Linked DNA regions of Terriglobus albidus. The protein of the gene in region 1 interacts with the protein of each later gene in a pairwise test. Links are inferred from orthologs where the notes say so. Each region holds a gene or a part of one and is shown on either strand. Other genes may lie near its edges.

Evidence for each region. The genes of interacting proteins can lie anywhere in the genome.
Region 2: the proteins of rho (region 1) and hfq interact in binary tests that used the Escherichia coli proteins (3 or more experiments, as listed by UniProt). The link is inferred for Terriglobus albidus from one-to-one orthologs.

The regions. Positions count from the first base shown.
Region 1 is NZ_CP042806.1:3,064,224-3,071,401, reverse strand. What follows is about bases 1,564-4,542. They hold rho (transcription termination factor Rho), read right to left. Parts: upstream 3,689-4,542; coding sequence 2,438-3,688; downstream 1,564-2,437. Other genes in these bases: FTW19_RS12140 (DNA-directed RNA polymerase subunit omega), read right to left, coding at 3,848-4,066; FTW19_RS12150 (GNAT family N-acetyltransferase), read right to left, coding at 1,564-2,137. Outside these bases: FTW19_RS12155 (serine/threonine-protein kinase), read left to right, coding at 1-1,268; more of FTW19_RS12150, read right to left, coding at 1,277-1,563; FTW19_RS12135 (YifB family Mg chelatase-like AAA ATPase), read right to left, coding at 4,567-6,144; FTW19_RS12130 (HEAT repeat domain-containing protein), read left to right, coding at 6,250-7,178. UniProt on the Escherichia coli protein: Facilitates transcription termination by a mechanism that involves Rho binding to the nascent RNA, activation of Rho's RNA-dependent ATPase activity, and release of the mRNA from the DNA template.
Region 2 is NZ_CP042806.1:1,610,922-1,617,841, reverse strand. The notes cover bases 1,625-4,345. They hold hfq (RNA chaperone Hfq), read right to left. Parts: upstream 3,278-4,345; coding sequence 2,972-3,277; downstream 1,625-2,971. Other genes in these bases: FTW19_RS06455 (DegT/DnrJ/EryC1/StrS family aminotransferase), read left to right, coding at 3,571-4,345; hflX (GTPase HflX), read right to left, coding at 1,625-2,930. Outside these bases: FTW19_RS06475 (ATP synthase F0 subunit B), read right to left, coding at 1-469; FTW19_RS06470 (ATP synthase F0 subunit B), read right to left, coding at 466-930; more of hflX, read right to left, coding at 1,518-1,624; more of FTW19_RS06455, read left to right, coding at 4,346-4,689; pyrroloquinoline quinone biosynthesis protein PqqE, read right to left, coding at 4,895-5,968; FTW19_RS06445 (PqqD family peptide modification chaperone), read right to left, coding at 5,976-6,281; pyrroloquinoline-quinone synthase PqqC, read right to left, coding at 6,278-6,920. UniProt on the Escherichia coli protein: RNA chaperone that binds small regulatory RNA (sRNAs) and mRNAs to facilitate mRNA translational regulation in response to envelope stress, environmental stress and changes in metabolite concentrations.

The sequences.
Region 1 (7,178 bases):
CCGATCCGGCGGCGAACCGCCCAGGAATGGTCTCCATCGACGTTGACTCCAACGGCCGCCTGATCCGGCTGGTCAATATGCCTGCCCAGGAAGAGCTGAACGCGCAACACGACGCCAAGCCCACGGACTGGAATGCAGCCTTCGCCGCCGCCGGACTCGATCCCAAGCTGATGCACGAGGTCACCCCCACCATTACGCCTCCGGTTGCGATGCATGAGCAGCGGGAATGGGTCGGTACCTATCCTGGCCATCCGGAGACAGAGGTCAGCTTCACCGCCAGCTCCTGGTACGGCAAGTTCACTTATCTCCGCGTAATGCCACCCTGGAACAAGCCGCTCTCGGTCGCGAAGGGTCTTATCGCCGCGACGTGGAGCCAGATCTTCCTCTATCTCGCCTTCTTCGCTACCGCCATTCCCCTGGTGCGTCGCAACCTCGCCATGCGTCGCGGTGATACACGCGGCGCCTACACGCTGGCCTCCGGAGTCTTCCTGCTCTTTGTCGCCGCTGCCTTCTGCGGATTCAAACCAACGGGCAGTCCGGATGCAACGTTCTCGTGGCTGCTGACCAAGCTGTCGTATGGCCTGCTGTCAGCCAGCATCGCGTGGCTGGGTTATGTTGCCATGGAGCCGTTCGCCCGGCGCCGGGTTCCACGTCTGCTGATCAGCATGGCTCTGTTGCTCAAGCGCCAGTTCACATCCCTTACGGTGACACGTGACATCCTGCTGGGCGTCAGCCTTGGCGTCGCCTGCGCCGGCGTCGAGTTCGCTCTCACCGCATTCTTGAAGCCCTGGATCCATTCGGTCGAACTATGGGAGGTTGAGCCGCTGCTTCTGGGCGGCCCAATCCCCTGGCTCAATACTGTGCTGATCCTTGCCGGCACCGTGCTGGTGAACACAGTGCTCGCCATTCCGGTCTTTGTCGCATTACGAGCCGTTCTGAAAAAGACGTACTTCGCCGCCGCGATCCTTGCCGTCATCATGCTGCTGGCTCACGTATCGGCGCACGGAGACTGGTGGAGCCTGCTGGTGGAAGCGGTATGGGCTGCCATGTTGGCATATCTCATCTCGCGCGTTGGAGCGCTCGCGGCCGCGGTCTTTGTCTTTACTTCCAAGCTGCTGGAACAGCTCCCCTGGACTGTCGATCCGGAGCACTGGCTGGCTCCGCCGATGTATACCGGGATCGTCGTGATCACGGTGTTGATGATCTGGAGCTTCTATTACGCCATCGGCGACCAGAAGGCCTTCGGCTTTATCAAGCTCGACGACTAACACGCTGCTTACGACTCAAACCGATAGAGGATTGCCTCACCTACCGCTTTGTATCCGATCTTGCGGTAGATAGAGTTCGATGTGGGATTGCCCAGATCCGTGTAAAGGATGCAGCAGTAGCCGGCGTTGGTGAGCAGCGAAGAGACTGCGTGGACACAAGCTCCGGCATAGCCGCAGCCTCGATGTTCCTTCGGCGTGTACACCGCCGAGAGACGAACAACGCCTGCAATAGGCTTACTACTGACGGCCATCGAGACTGTGCCTCCAATGTCCCACAGCCAGAGCCGTTCCGCGGCAAGAGCGGTGTCGATAAAGTTCTCAGCGTCTACGGAGTGCATATGCGTCTCGGCATAGAACTTCTGCAGCCAGCTCACTGCCAGATTCCGATCGCTGTAATCACCCTTTCGGAGCTGCCCACCCACTGGAGCAATTTCATTGAGCCCGGCCAGCTGATAGATGCGGAACGCCTGCATGGGGACCGCACCTGACCGGCGCCGCTCCGTCCATCTGCCGGCGAAGCTTGCGGCTGTCGCCACTTCGCCGTTCACTCCGGGCAGCATGATTCCCCCCTCCGTGATGGTGTCGACAAGAGCAGCGGCTACGTCCGCTTCCATCGGCACGAGGAGAGCCGGAAATGTCAGCGGAGACTGAAGCGCCAGACCAACGACCTGAGAATCGCGAAACGCGACCCAGTAGCGGCCAGGTTCAGGCTGAGCCAACCGAGTGTCCACAATGGTCAGGACCAGATTATGAAGTACAGCACGCGACAGCAGAAACTCTTCGGCAACGGCGAGGAATGACCGTGGATCTTCATAGAAGCGAACGCTGATACCCATGTCATCCAGCTTATCGCCCGCCGTGTGAATCATCCCTCCACACTCACACAACGTGTCGATGACGCGTGGCCCACGCGTCATCGACGCGGGCAAAGATTCCCCTGTGCTTGCATTGCACCCACAGGGAAAACGCTCCAGCGGAAGGAAAGGAAGAGAACCACGCGTCAGGCACGCGTGAACACCGCCTGGATGACGCGTGGAGTTCTTGCAGAGGCGGAAGCATGCTTCGCCGCAACGAAAAGGCGCAGCCCGAGGGCTGCGCCTTTCTCTCGCTCTCACCACCTGGACCGCACGCACCGCCGAAGCGATCTGCGCCAGAAGAGCGAAACGTGATTACAGTGAGTTCATGTTGTGCAGGAACTCGCTGTTGTTGCGGGTTTTGCCGAGCTTGTCGGTGAGCAGTTCCATCGCTTCCACCGGGCTGAGCGGATTGAGGACCTTGCGCAGGATCCAGATACGCTGCAGATCTTCCTTCGCGATGAGCAGCTCTTCCTTACGCGTACCGGAGCGCTGGATGTCGATCGCCGGGAAGACGCGCTTGTCGACAAGCTTGCGCTCCAGGATGACTTCGGAGTTACCGGTTCCCTTGAACTCTTCGAAGATGACTTCATCCATACGCGAGCCGGTATCGACCAGGGCCGTAGCGATGATCGTCAGGCTGCCACCCTCTTCGATGTTGCGGGCCGCGCCGAAGAAGCGCTTCGGGCGCTGCAGGGCGTTAGAGTCTACACCGCCGGAGAGGACCTTGCCGCTGGGCGGAACGATGGTGTTGTAGGCGCGTGCGAGACGAGTAATGGAGTCCAGCAGGATCACGACGTCGCGCTTGTGCTCCACCAGGCGCTTCGCCTTCTCGATCACCATCTCGGCGACCTGGACGTGGCGGGCAGCGGGCTCATCGAAGGTCGAAGAGATGACCTCGCCTTTGACGGAACGCTGCATGTCCGTCACTTCTTCCGGGCGCTCGTCGATCAGCAGAACGATCAGCACCACCTCGGGGTGGTTCGCGGTGATCGAGTTCGCGATCGACTGCAGCAGCATGGTCTTACCGGTACGCGGAGGAGCAACGATCAGGCCACGCTGGCCCTTGCCCATCGGAGTCAGCAGATCCATCACGCGACCGGAAATGTTGTCACGCACCGTCTCCATCTTCAGGCGTTCCTGCGGATAGAGAGGGGTCAGGTTGTCGAACAGGATCTTCGAGCGGGTCTCTTCCGGTGACTCGAAGTTGATGGCCTCAATCTTAACCAGAGCGAAGTACTTTTCGCCCTCGTGCGGCGGGCGGACGTTACCGCTGATGGTGTCGCCGGTCTTGAGATCAAACTTGCGGATCTGTGATGGAGAAACGTAGATGTCGTCCGGGCCGGGCAGATAGTTGTAGTCCGGAGAACGGAGGAATCCGTAGCCATCAGGCAGAATTTCAAGCACGCCCTCGGCGAAGATATGGCCTTCCTTCTCGCTTTGGGCCTGAAGAATCTTGAAGATAAGATCCTGCTTACGCAGTCCGCTGGTCCCAGGAATCTCAAGGCTGCGCGCTAGCTTGCCCAGCTCCTGGATATTCATTTCTTTGAGTTCTGAAATCGTCATTGTTGCCTTTTGTACGTAAATTGGGGAGTGTCTTGCTGCGGGCGGGGATGTCCACTGCGGAACGACTGACTACGATTTGCTGAAGGGGATGTTGCAGAAGAGGTATTACGGTAGAACTACAAACCAGATGCAAGGAAGCGGCAAACGCCGCGAGGCCGATTAGGCCGCGCGGCGATTCTGCACGCGATCAGAGTGAGCCAGGCTGGCGGTGCCATGGACCGGCGACTCTGAGCGAAAACGACCGAGAACTTCGTTCGTGGTGTCCTGAACACGGGTGTTGGGCTTGTGGAGCTTACGCGTAGCCTTGGAAGCGAGCTGGCAAAGCTGGTAACGGTTCTTGACGTGCGTAAGTGCTCCAAAAATAAGATCTGAGCGCATACCTATTCCTCTCTTATACCGGGGTGCAGTCCTCACCCGGCGCTGCTATCGACCGCAGACTTCGTTAGCTGCAAATCGTGTTTCTGTTCAATAGACGATGCGCTGGTACTCCAGGATGCACCTATCTTTTGTCCATTCGGGCGAACGCAAATCTGCGCTCTCTGTCTACATCCACATCTGCCTTTGTGGAGATGGCGCCGTGACAGATCCCAGAGGAACCTCCAAACGGAACTGACGCCATGATTCGGGGTTCTATCGCCCCGTGCTTACATTTGAATTCGACTGGGTCACACCTGGCCTGACGGGAAACCCTTGGCCACCGCAGCGAACCCGGAATCCAGCCCGCCAACCGCGACCTTCCAGAAGGTAACGCCTAAGGGAGGGCGAGGTCAATACTTTTTTCGGTATTCGAGAGAATTCCTGCCTTCCAAAAATGGAAGATTTTTAGATCCATAAAATACAATAACTTATGAGATATATGCCCCGAAAACAGGGCAACCTCAGGACCAGTACTGTCGGTCGAGTGTGCGATATTGGATCGCCTCGGCGATGTGCGGCACACCGATCTGTGTTTCACCCGACAGATCGGCAATCGTCCGGGCAACTTTGAGAATGCGGTCATGCGCACGCGCGCTGAGTCCCTGCTGCTGCATGGCGCGCTCCAGAAGACGTTCAGCGTCCGAAGCAAGCTCGCAGTGCAGACGGATCTGCTGCGTCGACATCTGGGCATTGGCGAAGATTTTGCGGCCGCGTTTTGCCCCTTCCGGAGCCAGCGCGAAGCGTTCATGCTGCCGTCGGCGCGCTTCCAACACCCGAGACCGGATCTCTTTTGAACCTTCCGCCGCTGCTCCCGAACGCAGTTCCCTATATTGCACCGCCGGAACCTCGATGTGGATGTCGATACGGTCCAGCAGAGGGCCGGAGACCTTGGAGACATACCGCTGGATCATCGGCGGCGTACACATACACTCGCGGCTCTTGTCATTGAAGTAGCCGCAAGGACATGGATTCATCGCGGCGATCAACATGAACCGAGCCGGAAAGCTCAGGCTCATGGAAGCCCGCGAGATGGTCACCGTGCCATCCTCTAGCGGTTGCCGCATCACCTCCAGCACGTTTCTTGGAAACTCCGGCAGCTCATCCAGAAAGAGAACGCCGTTATGAGCCAGGGATACCTCTCCCGGACGCGGCACAGCGCCACCACCGATCAGACCGGCATCACTGACGGTGTGATGAGGAGAACGGAAGGGACGATGTGTCACCAGGCCGGTCTCGGCATTCAATACGCCGGCAACCGAATGGATCTTGGTCGTCTCCAGTGCCTCTTCAAACATCAGCGGAGCCAGAACCGACGGGAACCGCTTTGCGAGCATCGTCTTACCGCTGCCCGGAGGTCCAATCATCAGCACGTTATGTCCGCCGGCGGCGGCAACCTCCAGAGCGCGCTTCGCCGTATGCTGACCGCGAACATCCGAGAAGTCCGGCATTGCATCCTGAATCTCATCCAGCAGCGTGCTCTTATCCAGCTGCACTGGTGCGATACTCTCCTGCCCGGTAGCGATGCCATTGATCAGTTCCCTTACCTCGATCAGGCTTCGCACCGGATACACCATGAGGCCATCAACGACGGCAGCCTCGCGTGCGTTCACGGTTGGAACCACCAGCCGCTTCACGCCCTTCTGCCGTGCAGCAACAGCTACGGGAAGAATTCCCTGTACCGCACGCACAGTGCCGTCTAACCCAAGCTCTCCGAGAAAGAGAAACTCTGTAAGATCAATCGGCTGCAATGCGCCATAGGCGCCCAGGATGCCAAGCGCGATCGGTAGATCGAACCCTGAACCTTCCTTACGTATATCCGCGGGAGCGAGGTTGATGGTGATGCGCACCGGCGGCATATCGAAGCCGGAGTTGCGGATAGCGCTGCGTACACGATCACGGCTCTCTTTCACGGCTGCATCGGGCAGGCCGACGGTTGAAAAGGTCTCCGCGTCTCGGACCACTGTGGAAAAGTCAACCTCAACATCAATCAAATGTGCGTCGATACCGTAAACGGCAGCACTACGAGTCTTAAAGAGCATGTAAACCTGTGTTTCGCGAAGGCAGTAAATTCTTCCGACTATAGCATCCAACCAAGCAGTAGAACGCTGCAGAACTCTTCCCGCTGCAAGCGCCGGAAAAACAACATGAAGGCTTATACGTCTCGTTTGCGTCGGTCGCTGCATCTTCTTGCCTGGGTCGGCGGACTGATTGTCTTATTTCTCTGTCTTCACGCGGTTGCACCTGCGGAGATGCGACGTTCTGCAGAGGATGCAACCCCCGAACCGCCGAAGGCTACCCCTTCACAGATCAATACGGATGCCTGGACCCTGCTGGATAAAGAGGCATCCGAAAAGAAAACCGAGACGCTCGTCATCGTCGTCGCTGCCCTTGGCGATTTAGGCGGAGAACCGAAGGCACAAAAGATGTTGCTGGAGGCGATCGACAGCCCCGATCTTGACGTACGTATTGCTGCCATCGCCGCCATGGGGCAGACGAAGAATTCCATGTTCGTACCAACACTGCGCAAACTGCTGGATGATCCCAAGCCGCAGATCGCCTTCGCCTCCGCGACTACGCTGTGGAGCATGGGAGATCACTCAGGGCAGGACCTTCTCTTCGCTGTCGTTGAAGGCGAACGCAAAGGAAATGCAGGCATGCTTGGCGGAGCGATGCATCAGGCCAGCAAGGATATGCACTCCCCTGCCGAGATCGCAAAGATGACAGCGCCGTTCGTCCTTGGCCCCTTCGGCATCGGCATTGCGGCGTACAACTACATGCACAAGGCCGGCGGAGACAGTCCACGCGTCATTGCGACAGAACTGATCGCGCAGAACAAGAGCCCGGAGGTTCGCAAGGAGTTGATTGATGCGCTCGATGACAAGGATCAGGAAGTACGGTTGACGGCAGCGCGTATGCTTGGCGACTTCCAGGACCCGGGTCTCGCGGAGAACCTCATCCCTCTCTTTCTCGACAGCAAGCCTGCGGTACGGATTACGGCTGCGGCAGCCGCCATTCGCCTGACCTCGGTGCGCTCCTCCGCTCCGATTGTTCCGAAGCATAAGAGCAAGACAAT
Region 2 (6,920 bases), 1.5 Mb from region 1 along the record:
CGGCAGCGGCCTGTGACTTCAGCGCGGAGATCTCACCATCCAGCTTCGCCAGGCGAGCCTCGACGGCGGACATACGGGCGTTGGCAGCCTCAGTCGCCGAACGGGCGTCGTTGATCTGCTTGCCGATAATGGCGGAGCGATTACGGAAGGCCTTGGGTAGCGACTTCATCAGGCCGTAGAGAACGGCAATCGCGAGGATCGCAAAGTTAAGCACCTGGAAGGCGGTGGCGGCGGTGTCCGGCTGCATGCCCAAGGCATGACCGATCTTCACGACCATCGGGCTCTTCAGGAAGGCTTCGTTAGAATCTTCTTCCTTCTTCTCAGACTTCAGCTCTTCGGGAGCCGTCAGCTCCGGCTTATCCTGCTTGGCGGCGGGGGCGGGGGCAGCTTCCTGCGCAAAGGTCAGCGGCGAGGGCGCAGCAAGAACACCGGCGAGCATCGCCGCAAACAAAATCTTCTTCAACTTCACTGCGCGCCTCCAGCCAGAACTTCCGCTGGCAAAATGGCCTTCAGGACCTGAGCCGAAAGCTGCTCGCTGGCCACCTCAATCTGCTTCTTCGCCTCAGTGAGGCTCTGCTCTACCTGTTGGCGGGCTGCGGTGACACGCGTCTGCGCCTGCTCGCGCGCTTCGGCCAGAATGGCCTCACGCTCGGCGTTGAACTGCTGCACACGCTTCTGACGGGCTTCGAAGATCTCGGCACGCGCAATGCGCAACCGCTCTTCATACTCCGACGTCTTGCTTTCAGCGGAGGCTACAGCCGACTTAGCCTGCTCCATGGCGCCGGAAGTACGCGCGCGGCGCTCGGACAGCGTCTTCTCCAGAGGACGGCGCACCAGTACGCTATAGGCGATCACCACGAGCGTAAACAACACAATCGTCGGCACGGAGCCGAGCACAAGTTCGCTAAGTGTAGCTAGGATCTCATTCATGAAATGGCTTGTCTGGAAAGCTGCCGTAACCGCGGGAACGGATCTTCAGGGCAGCGAAAGAGGCTTTCTTTTCTTCCCTTCGACATCTTATTTGTAACAAGGCATTTTGGGGCATGTCAATGTGCATTCGTGCGATAAAAGAACTAGCAAGTCGCTATTCGCACAATTTGACATCCCTGAAATATCCCCGAAAAGTACTTGACGCAATAGAGAACCGGAGTACCCTTTAAGTCACCACCTGGACCCAATTCAGGGTCAATCAGGCCGCCTCGCCGGGGACACTCTCCGCTCCCCCTCTTTGAGGCGGCCTGGTCATTTAAACGCTCAACATGGCACCTATTTTTGGGAGAAGATGGGTATCTGAGCGAAGTTCGAGCCGTAGTGCTTCCCGTACAAATGCATCAGCGGCTTCTATGAGGGCAATCTTATCCATGCCGAAGCACTCCATCCCGCGCCACATCTTCTTTGTCATTTCGTAGCGAAGCGGAGAAATCTGCTTCTCAACCCATCGGTTGAGGGCGGCGTCGCGTAAAGCGGGTCCTTCGCATTCGCTCAGGATGACAAACAAAACTACATTTTCTGCCGTCCTACGACGCCGGCTCCAACTGAAACCGCCGATACCGCCCCAGCAGACTCGCCGGGCCCCGTGCCCTCAGATAAACCAGATTCCCCTCGAACCGCTTCTTCTCAATAAACGCCCCAGCCTCAATCGCCGCCAGCGCCGCGCCCTGCTTCTGGGGGATGCGGAACTCGGCCGTCTCCGTAGGATCAGCCGCGCCTTCGCCGCCGATGCGTTCATCGATCAGCGTGATCAACCGCTCCAGGCCCTCGCCCGTCTTCGCGCTCACCGTGACCAGATCGCCTTTACCCGCGTGATGCCAGAGGTCATTCCGCTGCGCCTCATCTAACAGATCGGCCTTGTTCATCACCTCAATCACCGGCTTGCGCCCGGCATCGAGCTCCCCCAGCACCTTCTCCACCTGCGTCTTCTGCTCATCCAGCATCGGCGACGAAGCATCGCGCACGTGCAGCAGAATCTCTGCGCGCTCCACTTCTTCCAGCGTGGCGCGGAAGCTGGTGACCAGCGTGTGCGGCAGATTGCGGATAAAACCGACCGTATCGCTGAGCAACACCTTGCGCCGTGAAGGCAGCGCAAGCTGACGCAGCTTCGGGTCGAGCGTTGCGAACATGCGGCTCGACTCCAGCACGCCCGCCTCTGTCAGCGCATTGAACAACGTGCTCTTCCCCGCATTCGTATAGCCCACCAGCGCCACCACCGGCACGGGAACACCTTCACGCCGCTGCCGCTGCTGGCGGCGGATGCGCCGCACCTGTTCGAGTTGTCCTTTTACATGGTCGATGCGGACACGGATGCGCCGACGGTCGGTTTCGAGTTTGGTTTCACCGGGGCCACGGGTTCCGATGCCGCCGCCAAGCTGGCTCATCGCCTTGCCTCGTCCGGCCAACCGTGGCAGCTGATACTCAAGCTGCGCCAGCTCTACCTGCAACTGGCCCTCACGGGTCCGCGCATGACGCGCAAAGATGTCGAGGATAAGCTGCGTGCGGTCGATCACGCGGCACGGCAACAGCTTTTCAAGATTGCGAAGCTGCGAGGGAGAGAGGTCGTGGTCAAACAGCACCAGCTCGGCGCCCGTGCTCTCGGCCATGGCGACAATCTCTTCCGCCTTGCCCTGACCCACCAGCAACGCAGGGTCGGGCTTCTGCCGCCGCTGGATCATGACCGAGGCGATCTCCGCTCCGGCCGAACGCGCCAGCTCACGGAACTCCTCGAGCGCGGCCTCAAAGTCGAGGTCAGCCACAGGCACGGCAGGTTCTACGGGAACGCCGGTCGCTGCAGCATCAATAGCTGCAGAGGCGCGCGCCCGCGCAGCCACGTACGGAACCTGCCGCCGCTCGCCGGTAAACTCCACCGCGACCAGAACAGCTCGCTCCGCGTGTGTGCTCAGACTGCGTTCGCGAAGTTCGTCAGCCTGCCGCAGCCTCTCTATGAGAAGCCGCGGCTTCTGTATGCCTGCCAATGCTAGGCACCTGCGGGCTCATGCGCGGCGACAGCGGCCGACGAAGGAGCGCCATGCGACATGGCGGATCCATGCGGCCGTTCGCCGTGACCCGTAGCGGACCGCCCACTGACCACGGTGGAGATAGCGTGCTTGAAGATCAACTGCTCCTGGCTGTTGTTCTCGAGCAACACGGAATACTTGTCGAAGGAGCGGATACGGCCCGTCAGCTTCACGCCACTTACGAGGTAGATCGTGATGGGGCTCTTGTCTTTGCGGACAGTGTTGAGAAAAGTGTCCTGAATGTTCTGCGCCGGCTTCGAATCCATAAAGGCCGATCTCCTTTTAGATTTTCTGGTTCAAAATGCGTTGCTGGAAACAGTGAAGCTGCACCGCTTCCCCCGGGTTATGTGAGGGAAACTGCAGCGGCGTCCAGACTCAAAAGTCCTGAGCGAGTTCACAATACGAGCATTGTGCCGAATTTTCAACACTTGCTGCCCTAATAGACGCACAGGGATGCCCTTAGGCTGCTCAAAATTTGCTGTTTCTTCGCACTCCCCCTGACTTTCTTTCATCTGCGCCTCACTTTCTTTCATTCTTCAGGGAGCTTAAGATCAACCTCGTGCCGAACGCCGTTCCTTTGCTCGATTTTTCTCGTGAATACCAGCTCCGCCGCGAAGAGATTCTCGCCGCCCTGGAACTGGTCGCCGACTCCCAGAAGTTCATCCTTGGGCCCGAAGTCGAACAATTTGAAGCAGCAGCCGCTGCCGCTCTGCAGGTCAAGCACGCCATCGGCTGCGCTTCCGGCACAGACGCCCTCTGGCTCGCCCTGGCAGCCGCCGGCGTAGGTCCGGGTGACGAGGTCATCACCACCCCGTTCAGCTTCTTCGCCTCTACCTCGGCCATCCTGCGCGCGGGCGCTATCCCGGTCTTCGCCGATATCGACCCGGTCACCTTCAACCTGTCTCCCGCCGCTGCCGAAGCCGTAATTACCCCGCGCACCAAAGCCATTCTCCCGGTCCACCTCTACGGCCAGCCCGTCGACTGGGACCACTTCCAGCAGATCGCAGACCGCCACAAACTGCTGCTCATCGAAGACGCCGCCCAGGCCTGGGGAGCACGCTGGAAGCAGATCCCGGCCGGGTCGCTCGGCGCCTCCGCGGCCTTCAGCTTCTACCCCACCAAAAACCTCGCCGCCATGGGCGATGCCGGCATGGTCACCACGAACGACGACACCGTCGCCGACCACGCACGCGCCCTGCGCACTCACGGCATGCGCCAGCGCTACTTCCACGATGAGATCGGATGGAACGCCCGCCTCGACAGCTTCCAGGCAGCGGTGCTGAACGTCCGGCTGAAGTACGTCACCGCCGGCAATGAAGAACGCGCTCAAATCGCGGAGAACTACCTGCACCTCTTCCAGCAGGCCGGTCTGATCGGCGCCATCACGCTGCCGGAGATGCTGACCAACGCCCACTCCGCCTGGCACCAGTACGTCATTCGCGCCCCACGCCGCAACGACCTGCGGACACACCTCACCGCCCATCAGATCGGCACCGAGATCTACTACCCGCTGCCGATTCACCTGCAGCCGTCACTCTCCCATCTTGGCTATATGGCAGGTACGTTCCCACACTCCGAACAGGCGGCGCATGAGGTTCTGGCTCTACCCATCTTCCCCGGACTGCGGATGGACGAACAGGAGTTGGTCGTCCAACGGATCGCCGAGTTTTATTTTTAAGCGCGGTTGAGCCGTTGAATGGTGGTTTGCGGGGCTGGTTAGGCGATTGTGGAGGGTAAAGCAGGTCCTTCGCTTCGCTCAGGATGACAACCAGAAAGCGGTTCGCGCATAGCGCGAATGCCCACATAAGCTACGCGTATGTGGGGCACCCAGTGTATTGGCGCCCGGAACTGCTCACCATTCAACTATTCAACTATTCAACTATTCAACTATTCCGGTAAATCGGCAGTAGATCATCCCCCGCCGGCTTCCGCAGCTCTTCCATCAACCCATGCTGCGGGCTATACGTACACACCGGATCGATCGCTTCCATATCGCCCGTCAACAGAAACGCCTGGCACCGGCATCCGCCGAAGTCGCGTTCTTTCCGCTCGCAGCTTCGGCAGGTCTCCGACATCCACGCGTCACCACGAAACCGCTCAAACGCAGGCGACTGCCCCCAGATCCACGACAGGCTTTTCTCCCGCACGTTGTCGAATGCGAACCCCGGCAGAATACCCGCCGAGTGGCATGGAAGCGCCCGCCCTGCGGGATCGATGAGGATCATCTGCCGTCCCCATCCGCCGACACATGCCTTGGGGAAATTGGCGTAGTAGTCGGGCAGCACAGCGTCCAGATGGATCTTTCCCCGCAGACGCGTCTTCGCTGCTTCCACCACAGGCAGCGCGTACTGCACCTGCTCCTCTGTCGGCATCAGCAGACTGCGGTTCTTCAGCGCCCAGCCGTAGTACTGCACGTGTGCGATCTCGATGCGGTTTGGCTCCAGCGACTCTGCCAGAGCAATCATCTCTTCCAACCGATCAAGGTTCTGCCGGTGCACCACCAGGTTCACCGTGAAGGCAAGCCGCTGCTGCTTGATCAGCGGAACCAGCCCCAGCTTCCAGGCGTGAGCCCGCGTTCCGGCGATGTAGTTGGCCCGTGCCTCATCTGCGTCCTGAAAGCTCAGTTGCAGATGTTCCAGCCCGGCCTGCACCAGCCCTGCGAGCCGTTCCTCGGTCAACCCCACACCCGAGGTCACCATATTCACGTAGAGCCCCGCATCGTGGCCTGCCTGGATCAGCTCAGCCAAATCCTTGCGCGCGAGCGGCTCCCCGCCCGTCAGATGCAGATGCAGGATACCCAGTGCCGCTGCCTCCTGAAAGACACGCCGCCACACCTCGGCCGGAAGCTCCGCCGCTGCCTGCTGCATCTCAATCGGGTTCGAGCAGTAGAGACAGTGCAGCGGGCACCGGTGAGTCACCTCACAGATAAGCGATTGTGGCCGTGTCGTTGCAGGCATTACATCATCACCCCTGCAGCACGCCGCGTTCGGCCAGGCGGCCGAGCAGCGCTACTACATCGTCGAGCATCTCGTTCTCATCGGCTCCTTCATATTTCGCCGCCAGATTATGGACGATCTCACGCACGGTACGTCTGCCATCCACCTCCAGCAAAATGTCGCGCGACGGACCGCTCAGCTCCAGCACGCCCTCGGGGATCAGTACCACGTCCTGCGTCGGATGCAGCCGGTATCCCGGTGTCATCTGCGGAATCGAATCGGGTGTCATGGAGTCGGGGCTCATGGAGTCGGGGCTCATGGAGTCAGAGCTCATGCTTCCCCCTTCGGCAGAAAACATCCCGGAGGCGGTAGCCCGGGAACAACATATGCGTGCTCGATCGCATCGAGCTGCGCCCACAGGATCTCGCACTTGCGCTCCAACGCGCGGATCACCTGCTCCTGCTCTTCGCGGTTGCGGGCGTGCTTCGTCACGTAGTCCAGAGCAAACGCCGCGTCTTCCGGGGCCTGCGTCAACCGGCCCACAAAGTAAGCCAGCCCCGGCTCCAGGTAGGGATAGTGAAGCTTCATCCGGTCCATCCGCAGGCTGATCAACTGCCGCGAGAACAGCTCCGTCAGACTTGACGCTACAGCGACCAGCAGTGAACTGTCACGCACCAGTGAGAGATAAGCATCCACCGAGAAGATCACCGCCGGCAGCACGCCCTTGTAGGCAATCGTGTCTTCACGCGGAACGCCGGCAGCCTCCGCCAACTGAATCCACTTCTCTACACCGCCGTATCCGCTCTCGTCACCATCGTGATCGACAATGCGCTTCCGCCAAGCGCGGCGGAAGGCCGGATCGTCGCTCTTAGCCAACACCAGCGCGTCCTTGATGGGAATGCGGCTCTGGTAGTAGTACCGGTTCAGCGCCCACGCCTGCAGTTGCCCGCGTGTAAGCTCGCCCCGGTGCATC